Regions from separate parts of the Pantoea sp. C2G6 genome, predicted to be linked through region 1. Evidence: predicted binding sites of a transcription regulator. Region 1 holds the regulator's gene; each other region holds the start of a gene.

Region 1 (3,279 bases):
AACCCGTGGTTGCCCAGCAGCGGCAGACTCAGCAGCGTCAGAAAGTAGCCAGCCGCGGCCAGCACCATGCTGTTTCGCATCTCGCGCCCGCGGGTCGCGCCGATAAACATCCCATCCAGCAGATAACACCAGACGCCGATCAGCGGCATCACCACCTGCCAGAACAGGTAGCGGTCCGCAGTTTGCTGCAACGTCTCAAGCGAGGTCAGCAGCGTGACAATCTGCGGGCCAAAAAACGCATACACCAGCGAGAAAAAGAGCGCCACCACCACCGCCTGACGGCAGGCAGAGCGCCAGACGAGCCGCAGCTGGCTGCCATCTTTTGCGCCATGCGCTTCTCCCGCAAAGGCTTCCACCGCATAGGCAAAGCCATCCAGCGCATAGGCGGTAAAGGTGATAAACATCAGCAGCACCGCGTTAACCGCCACCACGTCCGGCCCGAGGCGCGCGCCCAGCACGGTCAGCGAGGCGAAACAGAGCTGGAGCAGCAAAGAACGCAGCATAATATCGCGGTTCAGCCGCAGCAGGCGCTGAACGTCGCCGCGCCAGCTCTGCTTCAGCATTGCCATGGTGATGCCGCGCAGTTTTAACACCCGCCAGACCATCACCGCACCGACGCCCAGCGTGATGTACTCCGCCAGCGCCGTGGCGGTAGCCGCGCCCGCCACACCCCAGTGCAGACCCATCACCAGCCAGAGGTCGAGAAGGATGTTGACCAGGTTACCCACCACCAGCAGGATGACCGGCGCGCGGGCGTATTGCACGCCCAGCAGCCAGCCGAGGATCACCAGGTTAGCCAGCGTAGCCGGCGCACTCAGCCAGCGGATCTGAATAAACAGCGCCGCCTGTTTCAGCACCTCAGGATCGCCGCCCACCAGATGGGTGGCCAGCTGAATAATGGGATAGCGCAGCGCGATAAACAGCAGCCCAGCCAGCAGCGCAATCAGCAGCGGCTGCGTCAGGGCACGGGCCAGCGCGGGCTTATTTCCAGCGCCAAACGCCTGTGCCGTGAGGCCAGTGGTGCTCATCCGCAGGAACAGCAGCAGCATGAAGAGAAAACTGGTGACAGTGGTCCCGACTGCAACCCCGCCAAGATAGACCGGGCTGTCGAGATGACCAATAACGGCGGTATCGACCACACCCAGCAGGGGAACGGTGATATTTGAAAGGATCATCGGCAGCGCGAGCCGCCAGAGGTTTTTATCGGTTGCCGTAATAAAGCGCATTCGCCGTTCCGTGCTCAGTGTCGCTGCGAAGAGGCAGCGACAAAATTAGGGCAGACAGAATAGCATCAGAGCAGGCGAATGCACGCGGGCATCAGAATCAGAGCCACTCGCCGTTGCGCACCACACCCACCGCCAGACCTTCTACCGTCAGCGACTGCGCGCGCGTGTCGACCACAATCGGGTCGAAGTCACTGTTTTCCGGCAGCAGATGCACGATAGCACCCTGCTTTTTCCAGCGTTTCACTGTTACTTCATCGTCGATGCGGGCAACCACAACCTGACCGTTGCGCACATCCTGGGTTTTATGCACCGCGAGCAGGTCGCCATCCATAATGCCAATATCTTTCATCGACATTCCACTGACGCGCAGCAGGAAGTCGGCTGAGGGCTTGAACAGACCCGGATCCACCTTGTAGTGGGTCTCGATATGCTCCTGCGCCATGATCGGTTCACCGGCAGCCACCCGGCCAATCAGCGGTAAGCCTTCAGAGGGCTCTTCTTCCATAAGCAGACGGATGCCGCGTGAAGCGCCAGAAACAATCTCAATCACCCCTTTACGCGCCAGCGCTTTAAGGTGCTCTTCTGCCGCGTTCGGCGAGCGGAAGCCCAGCTGCGCGGCGATTTCCGCACGTGTAGGCGGCATGCCCGTCGAAGAAATATGGTCGCGAATCAGGTCATAGACCTGCTGCTGCCTGCTGGTTAATGCTTTCATCCCGCCCCCTGGTTGTTTATACAGTCGCTGTGAGTATATACAGGTATTGGCGAAATGGAAACCGATTGTCAGGTAAAACGCGCTCCCAGCGCGGTTTTGGAAGGCTTATCGCAAATGTGTCCAGAGCAGCGCGATCCAGACAAACAGTGCCAGTATGATGCTGATCAGCACCGCCGCCGAGCCCATATCTTTTGCCCGGCCCGCCAGCGGATGATGCTCCTGGCCGATGCGGTCAACCACGGCTTCAATGGCGCTATTGAGGATTTCAACAATGACCACCAGCACCACCGCCCCTATCATCAGAATGCGGGAGACCACATCCACATCCAGCCAGCAGGCCACGACAATGGCGACCAGCGCGGCCAGCGCCTCCTGGCGAAACGCCGCTTCATGTTGCCAGGCGGCACGCAGCCCCTGCCATGAGTAACCTGCGGCTTTCACGATTCTTATAAGACCGGTGGCATTATTTGCCATGATGTGGGAACCCTTTCTTCGGATTGACGTCAATGTCTGGGCTGCGTGCAATTGGCACCACCACAGATCTTCGCTGCGCTTTCTGGTATGCTTGCGGCGCTTTGCTAACAAGAGGCTTCATGTTGTCTATGTCAGGTTGGCGTAAACTCTATTACAAACTGCTTAATTTACCACTGTCGTTTTTGGTAAAAAGTAAGGCCATTCCGGCCGATCCCGTTTCTGAACATGGTCTGGATCCGACCCGACCTATTATGTACGTTCTGCCTTATGATTCGAAGGCTGACTTACTGACTTTACGCGCGCAGTGTCTGCGGCACCATCTGCCCGACCCGCTCTCTCCACTGGAGATTGATGGCTCACTGCTGCCGCGCCACGTTTTTATCCACGATGGCCCGCGTGTCTTCCCCTATTTTGTGCCCAGCGTGGAGTCGGTGAAGATCTTTCACGATTACCTCGACCTGCACCGCAATAATCCCGAGCTGGATATTCAGATGCTGCCGGTCACGGTGATGTTTGGCCGCGCGCCAGGCCGTGAGGTTCAGGGCGAGCCAACGCCTCACCTGCGCGTGCTGAACGGCGTACAGAAGTTCTTTGCGGTGATCTGGCACGGACGCGACAGCTTTGTCCGCTTCTCGCCAACGGTGTCACTGCGCCGGATGGCGACCGAACATGGCACCGATCAGTCGATCGCCCAGAAACTGGCGCGTGTGGCGCGTATTCACTTTGCCCGCCAGCGGCTGGCGGCGGTGGGTCCGCGCTTACCGGCGCGTCAGGATCTCTTTAATCGCCTGCTGCAATCCAAAGCGATTGAAAAGGCGGTGGAAGATGAGGCCCGCAGCAAAAAAATCTCCCATGAGAAAGCGCAGC
Region 2 (3,279 bases), on a different contig from region 1:
CAGACCATCCAGCAGGCTGCACATGGTGCGGGCGGTGTTCTGATCCAGACTGAGCTTCTGACGTACCGGCATGAAAACGTGGTCGATCAGTGCGTCAACCGGATGTTCGCGGCCAATCGCCGCAATTTTGTTACGCAGTTTGGTGGGCCTGACGTGGCGTAAAACGCTGATCAGTTCATCCTGGAGGGTGGTCCAGCCATCATGGGCGTCAACATCGCCCCCTTCCAGCAGCGCCTTAACTTTGCCAACCGGCACGCCGCTTTCAATCCAGCGCATAATCTCTTCAATACGCTGAACATCTTCTTCATCAAACTGACGATGCCCGCCTTCAGTACGTTGCGGCTTCAGCAAGCCATAACGACGCTGCCAGGCGCGCAAGGTGACTGGGTTTATGCCACAGCGCTCGGCGACGTCACCGATACTGTATAAGGTCATAAATTCCTCTTTCGATTGATCTGAGTGCAAACACCATAACCAGGCAGGCTAAGTTGTACAATAGATTTTTCAATGTACAAGTTGACCGCTGCCTCTTTTCTGCGCTATATCTCATTTATGAGATTAAATCCCACATATGAGAAAGCGCCATGCCGGATCTGAATACCGAGCAACGACTGGCCGCCCGCCTTGCAGAATTACGCCTGCAACGCGGCTGGTCGCTGGATGAATTATCCGTCGCGACCGGCATCAGTCGCGCGTCATTATCGCGCATTGAGCGAAGCGAGACCAGCCCAACGGCCGCACTGCTTAATCGCCTGTGTGTCGCCTACGGCCTGACCATGTCCCGGCTGCTCAGCGAGGTGGAAGAGGAGGCCAGCCTGCTGATTCGCGCCGATCAACAGCCGGTGTGGCAGGATGACGCCAGCGGCTTTCAGCGCCGCAATGTTTCACCGCCTGCTACTCATTTTAGATGCGAACTGGTAGAGGGCAAATTACGGCCTGGCGCGCGCATCGATTATGAGGCGCCGCCGGTGCATGGGCTGGAGCAGCATATCTGGCTGCGGGAGGGCGGGCTGACCGTCAGCGTGGCGTCACAGCAGTGGACCCTGCAACCCGGTGACTGTTTACGCTTTCATCTGATCGGCAAATCCGCGTTTGAGGCGCACCTCACCGACGGCGCGCGCTATCTGCTGGTGGTGGCGAAACCATGATCGATTACTTACAGCTCAGCGCGGCTGAGGCACAACAGCAGCTGACCGGGCTCACCGACGTGCTCCAGGCCTGCGTCACCGATCATGCCAGCGTCGGCTTCACCGACCCGGCCGACAGGCTGACGATGACTCAGTTCTGGCAGCGGCAGATCGGCAATCTGGCGAGTGGCGACAGCGAACTGCTGATCGCTGCCTGGCAGGGCAGCATTGTGGCGACGGTGCTGATCCACAGCAGCGCCATGCCCAATGGCCGCCACCGGGCGGAGATCGCCAAACTGCTGGTGCATCCGCGGGCGCGTCGTCAGGGCATCGCCCGCCAGCTGATGCTGCGCGCCGAGCAGCGGGCCGCGGCGCTGGGCAAAACCCTGCTGGTGCTGGATACCCGCCGCGGCGATGTCGCCAGCGATCTCTATCGCGCGCTGGGCTGGCAGGTCGCCGGTTCGATCCCCTTTTATGCGGAATCCACCACGGGCGAGCTGGATGCCACCACCATTCTGTATAAAGTGCTGGCGTGACGCGCAGCTCGCCGCGGGAAATTCGCGAGGCGGCACGAAAAAATCGGCCCGGAAGCTGACGCCGCCGGGATACTGTGTAAAAATACAGGTCGTTTTTTCGGTGTGGTAACGCTAACAATGGCCCTGACAGCCGCAGTAAAAAGCCAGATTGCGCAGTGGTATAAAGCGCTACAGCAGCAGGTGCCTGATTTTATCCCGCGCGCGCCGCAGCGCCAGATGATCGCCGAAGTGGCGAAATGTCTGGCGGGCGACGATGCCCGTCATCTGGCGGTGGAAGCGCCGACCGGCGTGGGAAAAACCCTCTCTTATCTGATCCCCGGCATCGCGGCCAGCCGCGCCCAGGAGAAGAGCCTGGTGATCAGTACCGCCAACGTGGCGTTGCAGGATCAAATCTTCAGCAAGGATCTGCCGCTGCTAAAGAAAATCATTCCCGACCTTACCTTTACCGCCGCCTTTGGTCGTCGGCGCTATGTCTGTCCGCGTAATCTGGCGGCGCTGGCGGCGGATGACGATCAGCAGGGCGATCTGCTGATGTGGCTGGACGATGAGGCGGTCAGCAGCACCAAAGAGGAGCAGACCCTGTGCGGCCGGTTGCAGAAGTCACTGGATCGCTATCAGTGGGATGGTCTGCGCGATCACAGCGAGGAGAATGTCAGCGACAGCCTGTGGCAGCGGCTCTCGACCGATAAAGCCAGCTGCCTCGGGGCGCACTGTCGCTGGTATCGTGAATGCCCGTTTTTTGTGGCACGGCGTGAGATCGAGCAGGTCGATGTGGTGGTGGCCAACCACGCGCTGGTGATGGCGGCGATGGAGAATGAATCGGTGCTGCCACCGGCGAAAAATCTGATGCTGGTGCTGGATGAAGGGCACCATCTGCCGGAAGTGGCGCGTGACGCGCTGGAGATGAGCGCCGACATCACTCCAGGCTGGAGCAGCCTGCAACTCGATCTCTTTATCCGGCTGGTTGAGAGCATCATGACGCAGATGCGGCCTAAATCGCCGCCGCCGCTGGCCAACCCTGAGCGTCTGAAAGCGCACTGCGACGAGCTGCGTGAACTGCTGACCATCACCAGCCAGGCGCTGAATCCGCTGCTGCCGCCCGACAATCAGCCGGGAGAGTTTCGTTTTGTACTGGGCGCGCTGCCGCAGGAGCTGCTGGATCTCTGCGCCCGGCTGTTTAAACTCAGCGACGCGCTGCGCGGGCTGAGTGAAGGGCTGATCAACGCGCTCAGCGAGCAGACCGGCAAAGTCGATGTGGTGCGGCTGCATCGCAATCTGCTGCAACTCAATCGCCAGTTCGGCTGGTTTGAATCGGTGAGTAAACTGTGGCGGCTGGCGGCAATGGAGAAAGCCTCTGGCGCGCCGGTGTCGAAGTGGATCAGCCGCGAGCTACGCGAGGGCCAGGCGCATCTGCTGTTCCATTGCGCCGGGATCCGGGTCAGCGATCAGCTGGAAAAAATGCTGTGGCGTAAAATCCCCCATGTGGTGGTCACTTCCGCCACCCTGCGCTCGCTCAACAGCTTTAACCGGTTGCAGGAGATGTCCGGCCTGAATGAAAAGGCGGGCGACCGCTTTATCGCCCTCGACTCGCCGTTTAACCACGTCGAGCAGGGCAA
Region 3 (3,279 bases), on a different contig from region 1:
CAGGGCAAAGATAATCGCCTCGCCTACCGGATTGCCCGCCGTGACGCGCATAATGCGGATGCTGAGCTGGCGTCAGTGGTCTCGAATATGAGCAGCGAGAGCCGTACCAGCCAGAAGCTGCGCGAATCCGCGTTTCAGCTGCTCTGCTCAAACCACTCATTCCTGAGCTACATCTCTGCCCTGGGCGCGCATCGCGACAGAATCACTCAGCCGGATCTGCTGACGTTGCTGGATGACACGGTCTGCTATGTGGAGGATGTGCTGCAAACTGACCATGTCAGTAATGAGCAGGCTGAAGCCATGCGTCATCAGCTGACGCAGCGGATCAGCCAGCTGGCCGCCGATGCCGATACACGTGCGCCGCTGGTGCTGCAACAACTCGGTCTGCTGGTTGCTTTAATGCCAGAGGTTGCCCGCCTGCGCCGCACGCTTCAGGCCGATTAGCTGTCGCTGTTTCCGGGGTTGAGCATCGACAGCAGCGTGCGCTGAAACCACGCATTTAACTCAGCTTTGGTCGCCTGCGGCAGGGCGGCATGATGATGACCGGTAATCGCCCCCTGTAGCGCCAGCAGCGTCTGAAAACCAATGTGCTGGTTGACCGCTTTAAGCCTCAGCCAGCACTGCTTAGCGCCAATCTGATAAAGATGGTTCACATTCATGATACCCGCCTCATGCAGCAGCATCTCCATACGTACGCTGAGATTCGGCAGATCCTTTAAACGGGGAGCCAGCTCTTTGTCGTGCAGCTCAAGTTGCGCCGTTTCCAGCGCCGCGGCAGAGAGCCTTAACAAAGCGCCAGAATTACGCCACAGCGTCTCATCGACCCGATAGTAATTGAGACTGACCAGAATGCCACGCTTACGGAACACCAGCGGTTCCAGTGGGCATTCCACCAGATAATCACGCAGAGGCTCACTGGCGCGCAGATAAAGTTCATTTTTATTCACCAGCGCAAAGACCACACGTTCAACAGCCAGCGAGTAGCCACCAAATTGGGTGCGAGACTCTATCGTTCCCAGCGGGGCAAGCTGCGCTCTGGAGCGCTCTACAACCGGATTCACCTTTTTCATCACTCCACCTCCATGTTAAAGAAATGTCTTAAATTACGTTTGGTATCAGGCAATTAGAAGATAGAAAAAACCGTGAGGGCGTTCAACGAATAATTAGCGTTTCCATTAATCTTGTGCCGTTTTTGCGAGGCGTTTTCAGAAATTTGGGTTGATCTTTATCCAGGATGACAGTACTGTATATTCATACAGTCAACTGCTGAGTGATTAACATATGCGAACACAACATCCGAATAATGCACGCTATGCTCACCATTATGCCTCCTCTTCCGTGCCAGCTTCTCATCGCGGCGGGATCACGGAGTTACGCTATAGCGAGCAGCCAGGAATGTTGCAGATGTTGCTCTTACCTTTATTGCAGCAATTGAGTCAGCAATCGCGCTGGCAGTTATGGTTAACCCCGGCTCACAAGCTGAATCGCAACTGGCTTCAGCAGTCGGGATTACCGCTTGATAAGAGTATGCATATCGCCGATTCTGAACGCCTGAATGCGGTTGAAGCGATGATTAAAGCGCTGCGCACCGGAAATTACAGTGTCGTTCTGGCATGGATTCCGTATGAACTGGATGAAGAAGAGCGGCGTCAACTGGAAATTGCGGCCGCGGAGGGAGAAGCAATGGGATTGATTTTGCGTTCAGGTGGAATAGCTGAAGCGCCTCTCAGACCGCAAAACGCGATAAAAATTCAGTCGGATTTGTTTCATTAAGTAAAAATCAGAAGTTTCCCAAGCTATTTTTCTTATCTGTTGTCGCTAAGCCACTGATTCTGTTAGTTCGAGCGTTGACAATGGTTTAGCAGGTTTTTTGGACGCTGAGCCGCCATAATAATACCAGGCTAATTGTTAGAATTTATGTATAAATCGCTGTTTTTTTACAGAAGCGCCTCACATCATACTTGTAAGTTTCCAATCTCGTTGTAGACTTTATCTCGCCAGGGTGCTCAATAACCTCCGTTTTTTGCGGTAGAGTCATAAGCGAGCGTTTTGACCCGGCGAAGGATTTAAACCAAGAGCAACCTTTTTGCTCATTGCCTATTTGGATGATAACGAGGCGCAAAATGAAAAAGACAGCTATCGCAATTGCAGTGGCACTGGCTGGCTTCGCTACCGTAGCGCAGGCCGCTCCGAAAGATGACACCTGGTACACCGGTGCTAAACTGGGCTGGTCTCAGTATCACGACACTGGCTACTACGGTCACGGTTACGAGAACAACAACGGTCCAACTCATGAAAGCCAGCTGGGCGCAGGTGCGTTCGTTGGTTATCAGGCAAACCCATACCTGGGTTTCGAGATGGGCTATGACTGGCTGGGTCGCATGCCAAACAAAGGCAGCGTGACTAACGGCGCATTCAAAGCACAGGGCATTCAGCTGGCCGCTAAGCTGAGCTACCCAATCTATGACGATCTGGACGTGTATACTCGTCTGGGTGGTATGGTATGGCGTGCTGATGCAACGCAGACCAACCCAACTACTGGCCGCATCAGCGACCACGACACCGGCGTATCTCCGCTGGCAGCAGTTGGTGTTGAATATGCGCTGACTAAAAACTGGGCTACCCGCCTGGATTATCAGTGGGTTAACAACATCGGTGATGCACAGACCGTTGGTGCCCGTCCAGACAACGGCATGCTGAGCGTAGGCGTTTCATACCGCTTCGGTCAGGATGATGTCGCTGCTCCGGCGCCAGCTCCGGCTCCAGCACCAGCTCCAGTTGTTGAAACCAAGCGTTTCACCCTGAAGTCTGACGTTCTGTTCACCTTCAACAAAGCCACCCTGAAGCCAGAAGGCCAGCAGGCTCTGGATCAGCTGTACAGCCAGCTGAGCTCAATGGATCCTAAAGATGGTTCCGTTGTGGTACTGGGCTTCACCGATCGCATCGGTTCAGAGCAGTACAACCAGAAACTGTCTGAGAAACGCGCTCAGTCTGTTGTTGATTACCTGGTTTCTAAAGGTATCCCTTCTAACAAGATCTCTGCACGTGGCATGGGTGAATCTAACCCAGTTACCGGCAACACCTGTGACAGCGTGAAAGGCCGTAACGCCCTGATCGACTGCCTGGCGCCGGACCGTCGTGTTGAAATCGACGTTAAAGGTATCAAAGACGTTGTAACTCAGCCACAAGCTTAAGTTTACACGTAATAAAAAACCCCGCTAAGGCGGGGTTTTTTTATGGCACTCCTACAGCGAAACCGCCGTTTTTCTTCCCTGCTCG

The links. Region 1 encodes LexA, which represses DNA repair genes until DNA is damaged. Its sites were predicted from a motif close to TNCTGTATGTACATACAGNA; they were not measured.
Region 2: a site for LexA is predicted at 1,734-1,753, ahead of dinG (ATP-dependent DNA helicase DinG). Genes of this name have one in related genera too.
Region 3: a site for LexA is predicted at 1,242-1,261, ahead of sulA (SOS-induced cell division inhibitor SulA). Genes of this name have one in related genera too.

Annotation. Positions count from the first base shown of each region.
Region 1 is NZ_JBGMNJ010000013.1:30,755-34,033, reverse strand. It holds gene dinF (MATE family efflux transporter DinF) at 1-1,226, opposite strand, end outside; gene lexA (transcriptional repressor LexA) at 1,324-1,938, opposite strand; gene ACCW71_RS15945 (diacylglycerol kinase) at 2,044-2,412, opposite strand; gene plsB (glycerol-3-phosphate 1-O-acyltransferase PlsB) at 2,541-3,279, shown strand, end outside.
Region 2 is NZ_JBGMNJ010000001.1:83,546-86,824, forward strand. It holds gene ACCW71_RS00390 (MerR family transcriptional regulator) at 1-435, opposite strand, end outside; gene ACCW71_RS00395 (helix-turn-helix domain-containing protein) at 585-1,148, shown strand; gene ACCW71_RS00400 (N-acetyltransferase family protein) at 1,145-1,663, shown strand; gene dinG (ATP-dependent DNA helicase DinG) at 1,781-3,279, shown strand, end outside.
Region 3 is NZ_JBGMNJ010000001.1:235,029-238,307, reverse strand. It holds gene yccS (YccS family putative transporter) at 1-444, shown strand, start outside; gene ACCW71_RS01055 (TfoX/Sxy family DNA transformation protein) at 441-1,070, opposite strand; gene sulA (SOS-induced cell division inhibitor SulA) at 1,282-1,773, shown strand; gene ompA (porin OmpA) at 2,124-3,194, shown strand.